DNA from 2 places in the Lacrimispora sp. YZC11 genome. Region 1 is predicted to be linked to the other one. Evidence: riboswitches for the same ligand, from Rfam matches in the RefSeq annotation. Region 1 holds a riboswitch; the other holds the start of a gene.

What was found. Region 1 has a riboswitch for FMN ahead of AC27IJ_RS08635 (ECF transporter S component). Riboswitches for the same ligand answer to the same signal wherever they lie in the genome.
Region 2: linked by a shared signal. The riboswitch ahead of ribD (bifunctional diaminohydroxyphosphoribosylaminopyrimidine deaminase/5-amino-6-(5-phosphoribosylamino)uracil reductase RibD) and the one ahead of AC27IJ_RS08635 (ECF transporter S component) in region 1 are both predicted to bind FMN.

Annotation. Positions count from the first base shown of each region.
Region 1 is NZ_BAAJYQ010000006.1:506,245-509,664, forward strand. It holds gene AC27IJ_RS08625 (ABC-three component system protein) at 1-601, opposite strand, end outside; tRNA gene AC27IJ_RS08630 (tRNA-Ala) at 1,038-1,110, opposite strand; FMN riboswitch at 1,322-1,438, shown strand; gene AC27IJ_RS08635 (ECF transporter S component) at 1,522-2,190, shown strand; gene AC27IJ_RS08640 (PTS sugar transporter subunit IIA) at 2,334-2,834, opposite strand; gene AC27IJ_RS08645 (sulfatase family protein) at 2,925-3,420, opposite strand, start outside.
Region 2 is NZ_BAAJYQ010000005.1:587,330-590,749, forward strand. It holds gene AC27IJ_RS05820 (ABC transporter substrate-binding protein) at 1-1,158, opposite strand, end outside; gene AC27IJ_RS05825 (hypothetical protein) at 1,217-1,435, opposite strand; FMN riboswitch at 1,764-1,878, shown strand; gene ribD (bifunctional diaminohydroxyphosphoribosylaminopyrimidine deaminase/5-amino-6-(5-phosphoribosylamino)uracil reductase RibD) at 2,030-3,130, shown strand; gene AC27IJ_RS05835 (riboflavin synthase) at 3,112-3,420, shown strand, end outside.

The DNA of each region.
Region 1 (3,420 bases):
TTCTTCCTAGTAATGCTGCAATAAAATTGTCTCGGTTTATTTCCGGAATATAGCCTATATAACAGCTAAATTCGCTAGACACACCCGTAATTTGTGTTTGAGAAGACTCAATTGTAAACCGTTCTAAAATATTTATTAATTTGTCTTCATTGTATAAGGTTTCGTCAAAAATTTTGTTATAATATTTTCTAAATGAATTTTCTTTCTTTTTTGTTATGCTTCCGATTGATTTTAATTGATCAATTTTATCCTTAGTCTTTTTATTATTCCAATTATTAAAAGGTGAGTTTGATAATATAATTGCCGTAGTATGTAATATCAAATTAGAAAAATGGGAAATTCTATTATACTCTATATACCAATTTGATAAAGTCTTCCAAAAATCCTCATCTCTATCTCTAAGATGTTTTTTGCCAAAATGATGCTTTACCTCTTTTTGATATGAGTTTTTAGATGATTCTGCAATAAGACTAACATCCCCATTAACCTCAATCTGTAATTTATCACCAGTTTTCATTTTAAAGCAATCACGTAATGCTATATAATATTGAAAAATATCTCCTGCTTTTACTAGAGTAGCATCATTTATAGCTCTATCCACAAAATCACCCCTCAATCGATCTAAATATAATAATTATACCATATTTTTTTACATTATAAAGGATGATTTTGTTAAATTTTATACATGACTCCTACATCAAAACCTATTAACTTATACGTTGTTAAAGTTTATATAAAATAATCTTCGTGGCATCTGAAAGGTATATGTTTACAAAAAATATATACCTTGAATTTTAATGGTTTATAAACAAACGAAACAAGCCAGCATCAGTAAAAAAAATCTGATGCTGGCTCACAATTCAAACCAATACTGCCTGTGTTTACAACAGACCTGTCATTTTATAATAATCCTCGTAATAAAAGGTACATTTTTAAACTGGAAATGTACCTTTTTTGCCCTTGATTTACCTAGTGTCCCGTCCCTATAAATTATAATTAAAGCCACAAGCTTTAATGCCTGTGGCCTATTGTTTTAGTGGAGATAGTGGGATTCGAACCCATGACCTCTTGAATGCCATTCAAGCGCTCTCCCAGCTGAGCTATACCCCCATATGGTCGAAAACCCTTTATTTATCTGGGTTTCCAGCATTTTACTTTTTTAAATCTACTTCTTCTTTGAGGGGTCGTTTACCGGACATCTCGCGCTCCCAGCTGAGCTATACCCCTATGTCCGATATTATAGCAAAGCATTAAAAAAATTGCAACAACATATTGCATTTATTTTTTAAAATGTTATAATAATTCAAGAACATTTGAATATAGTTGTCTTCAGGGCAGGGTGAAATTCCCGACCGGCGGTAAAGTCCGCGAGCGCAAATTGCGCAGAATTGGTTTGATTCCAATACCGACAGTATAGTCTGGATGAAAGAAGATGTGTTAAATAGTGATAATACACCTGTCTATTTTTAACACCTGAAAGGCATACTTTCAGGTGTTACTTATTTTCAGGAGGACTTTACTATGAATATGACAAAGAACACAAGCAAACTCACTCTCATGGCCATGCTTTGCGCACTGGCCTTTGTTGCCGTTGTGGCGATCCGGATTCCGCTGATCCCCATGCTGCCTTTCCTGGAGTATGAGCCCAAGGATATTATCATCCTTACCGGCGGCTTCCTATTTGGGCCAATGTCAGCGGCGCTGATCTCCGTCATCGTTTCTTTTATAGAAATGTTTACTATCAGCAGCACCGGGATCATCGGACTGATCATGAACGTACTTTCAACGGTTGCCTTTGTCTGTCCGGCGGCTTATCTCTATAAGAAACAACATTCCCTTTTGGGAGCATTCCTTGGCATGGTGGCAGGTACCCTTCTCATGACCCTGGTCATGGTTTTGTGGAACTACCTCATCACCCCGATTTACATGGGATATCCGCGGGAAGCCGTAGTAAAACTCATTCTCCCGGCATTTGTTCCCTTTAACCTTTTAAAGGGAGGAATCAACACAGCCCTGACTCTTCTTATCTATAAACCTCTGGTAACCACGTTGAGAAAATCCAATCTTATGATTCCTGCTACAACGGTTGCACCAAATAAGCGGAATTTTAATTTTGGTATGACCCTTACTGCAGCAGTCATTTTAATAACATGTATTCTGGCTGTCCTGGTTATGAAGGGAATGATATAATCAAAAACTAATGATTGTGTTGCTTATAACTAATGATGCCATATTTGCGGATTCTACGGAATCCGCATTTTTGATTTATAACATTATAATTCTTTCCTAATAGTCTAATCCTTCGCCATTTGATGATACTATATATCACTTTTTTATTTGGATACTACCATAACTTTCTCACCGATTTTAACAGTATGGGGATCTTCTAACTGAAAACTGCTGAATTTCTCTTTATTAGTTACTATCATTGGAATCACCAGATCAAATCCTAATTCCTGTATTATTTCATTTTCAAAGCGGATCATTAATTCTCCTGCTTTTACTTTCTGACCCACTTTTACATTTGCAGAAAAGTATTTTCCCTTTAATTCCACGGTATCAATACCGATATGTAGCAGAATTTCCTGGCCCATTTCTGTTGTCAGAGCGATTGCATGCAAAGTATCAAACAGCATAGCAACAGTCCCGTCTACCGGCGCATACAATTCTCCCTTAGAAGGTTTAATTGCGACACCTCTTCCTAATATTTCTTCAGCAAAAGTGGGATCATTTACATTTTTAATAGATATCAGTTCTCCTTCTGCATATGCAGTTAAAACTTCTTGTGTTGGAATTTCCTTCGTTATTTTTATGAATTTATCAAATAGTCCCATTTTTAAATCTCCATTCTAATAAATTTATATCGGCTACAACATTCTATACATGTTATAGCCGATGTGCCATGAAATTCTTGTATTGACTGACTAATTATGCACTAAACCAATTCGTACAAATTCTTCTTCAGGAGCTTCTGCCTTATCCATTGCTTTTTTTAACTTAACACACATTTCCTGCATGATTTTTAAATCATCCAGCGGATTCTCCTGCTCAGGATCTGCTTCTAAATCAAATAGTAAATCACCAAATTGCAATGGATCAACATAAACCTGTTCCTCGTATTTCATACAGGGGATTCCGTTTGTAAAACGTCCTCCGCTTATCAAAACACCCTGTTGGAGAATCTCTTTTTTATAAAATCCCCTCATATTTGCAGGCATTAAGGTCCAGCTCACCAAAGGTTGATTTATCTTTTCCGGCGATTTCATCAACATGTGTTTTCCATCGTAAATATTAATATGACCACCGTGTATACCAAAAAGTATGTTATCATGGATTTTTTTATTACCATTCACGATCGGCGTCAATGGCTTGCCATCCATTTCATAGTCTTTTAAATCTACATTAAAATATTCCAATAGT
Region 2 (3,420 bases), on a different contig from region 1:
ACGGGGAATTACGGGCACATGGTTATTAATCTTGTTCTGGTCATCCGCCTTCATGCCAGCGATTGCTACCTCTGTTGCAACGGGTGCTTTCCCCATTATTTCAAGGTAATCAAGAGCTGCTTTAATCTGATCAGGTGTTGCATCTTTTGAGAACATATAAGGTGTACCACCGGATAAGGAGTACTGTCCTTTCGGTCCCGCTGGTATAGGAACAATAGATAACTTATCAACAGGAAGACCGTTAACCTGTGTAGGCTGGTTTACCGCGTCATTTGCTGCGATATACATCGCTGCTGTTCCTGTTCCCAAAGCACCGAAACCTGTTCCCCAGTCTTCATTCGTAGGATCAGCGGTAAGCACGTCATAATCCCATTTTAAAGATTTTACATATTCCATAGCTGCAATCGCCTCAGGGCTATTTACATTAGCAACATATTTTCCGTCCTTTTCAAGAGTGAACGTTGCACCAAATCCCCAGGCTATGTTGCTGAAGTGCCAGCCGCCTGCACCATCTTTTGCTAATAGGCAAAAACCTGCCTGACCAGTCTTATCTTTGATCGTCTTTGCTGTTTTAGCAAGTTCATCCCAGGTCTTAGGATACAGAGGATATCCATTTGCATCAACTAAACCGGCTTCTTCAAAAAGTTCAACATTAAGCATCAGACCAAGTGCGTATCCATCGCGGGGAAGTCCATAGATCCTGCCGTCTTTGGAAAGCATATCACGGATAGAGGGATTCATTGCGGTATCCCAGCCCCTTGCCTTTAATTCATCTGTAATATCAGCCACAAAACCGCCATTAATTAACTTCTGCGGCTCTGTAAACCATGTATCAAAAATAGTCGGTAAATTACCTGACTCTGCTAAAGATACGAAAGTATCCGTTGCGTATTTGTAATATGCAGGAATTATTTCTACGTTAGGGTGAGTCTCATTGAAGGTTTTTACATATCCTTCATGAAGCTTAACATCATCTGTCAATGTATCTTCAGGCCAGATACCAAGCTTAATCTGGAATTTCTCAGCAGATGCCCCCGTAGTTGTTCCCTCTGCTGACGATCCTTCTGCAAGTGTCTCTTCTTTTTTGCATCCGACTAACGTTGTTGCAGCTAGCAGCAGACACAAGAGCAAACTAACAAGTCTTTTGGTTTTTTTCATAAATCTTCCCCTTCCTTTAATAGGCTTTTATATAGTTTTACGTTAAACTTTGTCCATATCATGTTATGTATTGTTGATTTAACGTTAAACCTATTATAGCAGTAGTGAATTTTGTTGTCAATAAGTTTTGATTATAATTTATTATTGTATATATTGCACGAAACGACATAATCCTATCGACTAATCTCTTATCTCCCATACCACTGATAGGAGGACATTCTGTTAGTCTTTCCTTAATTTTCGTAATAATAATCTGTTGAATTTCAATCGAATCCATTACATTGCCTTCCTCCTCTTCCGAAAACTATGTTAAGTATTTTAATAAAGAGCAACCTGCTATATGTGAAACTAACAAATATTAAGACGCCATTTCACTCCTGATATCCATTGCATCCTTTAATAACCGGTTAGCCGCGTACTTTGCTTGGAAGCAGCTTTCCAAACTGATAAATTAGTATCTTCATTCTAATTTGGGATCCATGCAAGCACACTGCGCTTGTCCATGCAAAACAAAGAACAGCTATTATATCCCTTTTTAAATTACTATAAAAGAATATTTTTAGTTGACAAATACAAAACAAGTAGTATAATGACTCTTAATTGAATAATATCTTCAGGGCAGGGTGAAATTCCCTACCGGTGGTAAAGCCCACGAGCCGCAAGGCATGATTCGGTGTAATTCCGAAGCCGACAGTAAAGTCTGGATAAAAGAAGATGATAAGTCACAGTATTTTGTGTGTATGTAAATTTGCTCTGGAACAATTTTTCGTTCCAGAGTTTTTTATTTGTAGTATATACCCTTCATGCGTGTGATGCTTTATATGCCTTGAACGACTTTGTTCAAGGTATTTTGTTTTTTAGGAGGTGCTGCATGACTGACACAGAATATATGAGATTTGCTTTACAACTTGCAGAAAAAGGCTGCGGTTGGACAAATCCAAATCCCATGGTTGGAGCAGTTATTGTAAAAGACGGTAAGATGATTGGACAGGGATATCACCAAAAATACGGGGAGCTCCATGCGGAACGCAATGCCCTGGCAAGCTGCGACTCATCGCCAGAGGGCGCAACCATGTATGTGACGCTGGAGCCTTGCTGCCATACTGGCAAAACGCCTCCCTGCACCGATGCGATCCTGGAAAGCGGTATCCGCCGTGTGGTAATCGGTTCCTGTGATCCAAACCCGCTTGTATGGGGAAAAGGCATTGAGCTGTTACGTTACTGTGGAATCGAGGTGACGAAGGGAATTTTAAAAGAAGAATGTGACGCTCTCAACCAAAGCTTCTTTCACTACATCCAATACAAAACACCCTATGTGATCATGAAGTACGCCATGACTCTGGACGGGAAAATTGCGACACACACCGGAAAATCCCAATGGATCACCGGTGAAGCGGCACGGCACCGCGTTCATGAGGACCGGCACCGCTATTCTGCCATTATGGTGGGGGTCGGCACGGTCCTTGCGGATGACCCGCTGCTGACATGCCGGCTGGAAAACAGCAGAAACCCGCTCCGCATTGTCTGTGACACCCATCTTAAAACGCCCTTAAGCGCAAGGCTTGTTACTACCGCCGGCACTGCCGCTACCCTCCTTGCTACGGCAATTACGGACCATGACAAACATCGTCCGTATCTGGATGCAGGCTGTAACATTTTGGTACTACCTCATAAAGAAGGGCATATCGATTTAAACTGCCTTATGGCAGCTCTGGGCGAAAGAAAAATTGACAGCGTTTTGCTGGAGGGCGGCGGCACCTTAAACTGGTCTGCCCTGCAAAGCGGAATCGTCCAGAAAGTACAGACCTACATTGCTCCTAAGCTATTTGGAGGCAGCGGAAAAACCCCGGTAATGGGCCATGGCGTAGATAGCCCCGATCAGGCGTTTCATCTGGGCAAACCGACTGTCTCATGGATTGAGGAGGATATTTTATTGGAAAGCGAGGTAATCAGGTGTTCACAGGAATCATAGAAGAAACCGGCAAAATCCAAACCATCCTCAAAGGCGCAGAATCTTCTTTTATCTCTGTTCAGGCAAAGGAAATTATGCAGGATGTACGACTCGGGGACAGTATCGCTGTCAACGGTGTCTGCCTTACGGTTACAGCCTTTTCTCAAGGCGGATTTACTGCCGATGTTATGAACGAAACCTTTAACCGTTCCTCTCTTGGCAGTTTATCAACGGGAAGCCCTGTCAATCTGGAACGGGCAATGCCGGCTAACGGAAGATTCGGAGGACATATTGTTTCAGGTCATATCGAT